DNA from 2 places in the Ktedonobacter sp. SOSP1-52 genome. Region 1 is predicted to be linked to the other one. Evidence: riboswitches for the same ligand, from Rfam matches in the RefSeq annotation. Region 1 holds a riboswitch; the other holds the start of a gene.

Region 1 (2,204 bases):
AGCGCTAGCCACGACAGTGGCGCTGCGCCCCCGAATGGGGGTGGGTTTTCGTTTAAGAAGCTAGTAAACCACTTGAGCCAGCTTACCAAGCAACCAGGTGCTACTATAGAACAAGACCGCCAGAGCCGCCAGTACCACAAGCGTGGCGAACATCAGCGGTGTATTATATTGATTCTTTGCCACCAGGAGCAGCGATCCCAAACCCTGGTCACCTCCCTGGACAAATTCACCCACGAGCGCTCCCATGACGGAGAGCGTCAATCCCGTACGCACACCCGCGATAATCGAGGGCAGCGCCAGGGGAAACTCGATATGCGCGAACATGGCCCAACCGGCGGCCCCCTCCACACGCGCCGCATCTGTCAGCGCGCGATCTATCGTCTGCACACCCAGCATGGTATTTACCACCATGGGAAAGACAACCACGAGCGCGCAAACATACATGTTGGGAACCCAGCCATAGCCCAACCATAAGACCAACAACGGCGCGATTACGACCACTGGAATAGCCTGGCCCGCCGCCAGGTAAGGATGAATGGCTGCGGCAAGCACACGCGACTTAGTCAGGGCATATCCTAGCGGCAAAGCAAGCGCCAGCGCCAGAAGAAAGCCTACCACGCTCTCCTGCACTGTAACCCAAAGATTGCTGAGATATATTCCCGAGCTAAAGCCGCTGCTCAAGCTATCTAAGACATCGGCTGGCGCAGGCAAGAACAGGGTGTTGACATGCCCATAAGCGCTGCTCACAAACCAGCCAATTAGCAGGGCCACAGCCAGGATTAGGGGGGGAACAACCGATAGCATCCAGGTGAAATTGCGCCTGGGCACCTGAGAGGCGCGGCTAGCACTTCGTCGCGCTTGCGCCTCACTCCGCACAGCCGCTGCCTCATACTCAGGCAGCACAGTGTGCTGCTGTGTAGAAGTTGTCATGCTCATGAACATCCCTCGATAGCTCTACTGACAGGCCTCAGCCAGAACAAGGCATAGAGATCCGTCAATTCAACTGATTCGGGGAGGCATTGGGGGGAGAGCAGTAACGACCATATAGAACATAGCCCGCATGCATCACAGATATGCGTGATAAGTATGCGTAACTATGCCACTCACCAACCCTTCATAGTGGTTGGATAAGTATAAACTGGTCCTTATAGAAACCTTCTCCCATCCGGACTATACCGTCGGCTTCGGATTCGCACCGAATCAATCACGCCAGGCATTTCCATGCCTGAGGACTCGCGGGCTCTGCCACTGGTTCCTTGCGAACCACATTGGCAATACCGCCGGTCGGGAATTACACCCTGCCCCGAAGGTCTTACTTTTCCTTAGTATGCCACAGACGCCACCAATACGCAAGGGGAATTTTATAAGCAGCAAAAAAGCGGCCTGGGCGAACGTACGTTCGCCCAGGCCGCTTTTTTGCTGCTTACTTCTGATCCGAAAACCCTGAGCGTTTATCCCCGAATGGGGGCAAAGCGCTAGTCACGAGAGTGACGTTGGGGTTCGGAATAAGATCTTAGAGTTTGCGCAACGCCTCAAAGAGGTCTTCGTTGTCGGGCATCTCACCCGGCGCATGCTGGATCTCAATATAACGGATGATGCCTTCTTTGTCGACGACAAAGAGGGCGCGCTCGGGCATACCCGCGGGATGCCGTATCCCATACAGGTCTACAACCTTCCCCTGGGGATAGAAGTCTGAGAGATGATGGAAAGATGTATGCATGGACTTCTTCCAGGCCTCAAGGGCAAAGTGGCTATCCATGCTGATACTAACTATCTCAGTGTCATAATCCTTGAAACGCTCCAGATCGGCCTCATATGAGGGCAACTGGGCGGAGCAGACGCTGCTGAACGCGAAAGGCACAAAAGCGAGAACGACGTTCTTTTTACCGCGAAAATCGCTGAGGCGCCAATCTTCTTTCCCTTCAGTCATCAATGTAAAATCGGGGGCGACATCGCCCACCTTCAAAGTCTTTGTCTCGGTGCGATTTCTAGTATCCATTGGCTTTGTGTTAACCTTCCCTCTTCTAACACAAATAGAGTGGATGATATCTTCAGACTGATACTACCCACTATACTCTCCCAGGCAACGAATAGCGAGATCGTGTCCGCGTTCTGGTTACCTGACATGCACATGGCTCGTCTTGTATGGTGCGCGAAACCATGTTGAAGTATACCACCATTCAAAGCCTGTGTGCTGGTGTAGC
Region 2 (2,204 bases), on a different contig from region 1:
ATGCGCTGGAGGGAGGTGTGGAGCTGAGCCTGGCAATCGCAACGCTGTGAGCCAAAGATGTCGCCGGTGGTACAGGCCGAATGCAGGCGTAATAGTGGGGGTTCTTGCCTGTCTGTTGCAAGATCGCCGAGGATGAAGGCCAGGTAATGCTGATCGCTGGCGATCTCCAGGTAGTCGCACAGGAGAAAGTTGCTGTTCGCGATAGGGAGGCGGGTCGTGGCGATGAGGCGAACCTGCTCTTGTGAGCGATAGTGGGCGATGGCGTCCACAGTCACAATGCCGATCCCCCACTGGCGTGCCAGGGTGTGCAATTCTTCGCCACGGGCCGCCTCGCCCTCGTCGTTGAGCACTTCACAGATCACTGCTGCTGGCTCCAGGCCTGCCAGACGTGCCAGGTCAACCGAGGCCTCGGTATGTCCACGCCGCTCAAGCGTGCCTTGCGGCCTGGCCATGAGCGGGAAGACGTGTCCAGGTCGTGCCAGGTCGGAGGGCTGTGTAGCGGGATTGACCAGGGCGCGAATGGTTGTGGCGCGGTCGCGTGCGGAGATACCCGTAGTAGTGCCAGAGCGTGCATCAACGGAGGACGTAAAAGCGGTCCCTTGTAATGGCTGGTCCGACTGATCGAGCATGGGGAGCTTCAGCGCGGCGAGCCGCTCCGCGCTGAGAGAGGTGCAGATCAGCCCGCGTGCCGAACGCAGCATAAAGTTAATGGCCTCGGGCGTGACAAATTGCGCGGCCAGGCAGAGATCGGCCTCATTCTCGCGCTCCTCGTCGTCGCAGATGAGCACCATCTTACCCGCGCGCATGGCCTCAATCGCCTCCGGCACGCTGATATAGTGTGTTTGTGATCCCGCCTCTAGTTCTTGAGCATGGATATTCAAGCCAAGAGTTTGCATAGCGCTTTCTCCTTGCGATTCCAAACAGCAAGAATATCTTCAGAGGCAGAACATGGGGAAAGCAGTGTGAGTAACAGACATGAATGGGGGAGACGAGCGCATCATAAGTGGCTCTGTACCTGATGCTCTTTAGGGTAGCAAGTAGCAGGTTCTTAGTAGCGCTGAGAGCGGCCATGACACGTATACGTAGACGGGTTTCTAAGCAGTGCGCAGCAGCATTGAACTATATGGCCTGACGCTGCTCAAACATGCGTCTACATATGATGGCACCTAGTATATGTAGACGCGTGCTTGAGCAGCGTCAGGCTACACATTGGTACCATCATGTACGCGCATAGCGCTCATGTGGTTATTTCGTCTTCTCCCATCCAGACTATACTGTCGGCCCTGGAGTTTCACCAGATCCACCGTGGAACACGGGTCGCGGACTGTAACCGCCGGTCGGGAATTGCAGAGCTGCCTTCTCCATAGAGAATGGCAATCTCTCCTCACCCTGCCCCGAAGACATTCAATTGTGAGAAAAACTTCTATTAAGAAAATAATACAAAATTCATCAGATGTCAAATTAAGATATTTGCATCACAGGATTTTCAGTTTATCCGCCCTGGCTCGCAAGCTTGCCGGGGTAAGGGGTGTGGTGGCTGTTGGCTGGCGGAGCCAGCCAACAGCCACCACACCCCTTAGCTCCTGAGCGTCGCAGGTGCGAAGGGTGTTTATTAAGCGGCTAAGTTGATGGAGGTGATGCCTGTGGTGGTGCCGATGAAGATCTGCTGGCCGCTGATGGTTGGCGTGGCGAAGCGTGTCATCGCATCAATGGCTAGAGAGGCACGAGTGGAGCCATTAGCGCTATTGAGCGCATAGAGCGTCCCCTGGGGGGCTAAGGTGTAGACTGTGTGACCGGCGATGATGGGCGAGCCATTGATTTGTGAAGGAGCCTTCCAGCCGGGGGTAATGCTGCCATCCGTATTGACGGTGATCTGCTGAACGCCATCGACACAGGGGAGGATGACCTGGCTCCCATCAGTGGCGGCGCCGCCGAAGGAGCGACAGACAGTCTGCTCATTGAGCTGGCCTCCTACGCCGCCCAGTGCATGCGCGCGTACAACGTAACCCTGACCGGACTTGCCCGCGCTAAAGATCAGGCCATTGGAGAGCAGGACGGGACTCATTGAGCCCAGGTCGGCATCGGTAGAGTTATCCTGTGCCCACTGCTGGGGTGCGAAGCCTTCCTCAAGCTCAAGCTCAGGCGAGAGACGTAAGACGGAATCGGTATGGTCCCAATCTCCACTTGTAGATTCACCATTCCCG

The links. Region 1 has a riboswitch for FMN ahead of JMJ16_RS32090 (ABC transporter permease). Riboswitches for the same ligand answer to the same signal wherever they lie in the genome.
Region 2: linked by a shared signal. The riboswitch ahead of ribB (3,4-dihydroxy-2-butanone-4-phosphate synthase) and the one ahead of JMJ16_RS32090 (ABC transporter permease) in region 1 are both predicted to bind FMN.

Annotation. Positions count from the first base shown of each region.
Region 1 covers NZ_BNJH01000003.1:1,558,579-1,560,782, reverse strand. The annotation lists gene JMJ16_RS32090 (ABC transporter permease) at 61-930, opposite strand; FMN riboswitch at 1,150-1,315, opposite strand; gene JMJ16_RS32085 (redoxin domain-containing protein) at 1,514-1,999, opposite strand.
Region 2 covers NZ_BNJH01000006.1:433,492-435,695, forward strand. The annotation lists gene ribB (3,4-dihydroxy-2-butanone-4-phosphate synthase) at 1-896, opposite strand, end outside; FMN riboswitch at 1,249-1,406, opposite strand; gene JMJ16_RS47030 (PQQ-binding-like beta-propeller repeat protein) at 1,613-2,204, opposite strand, start outside.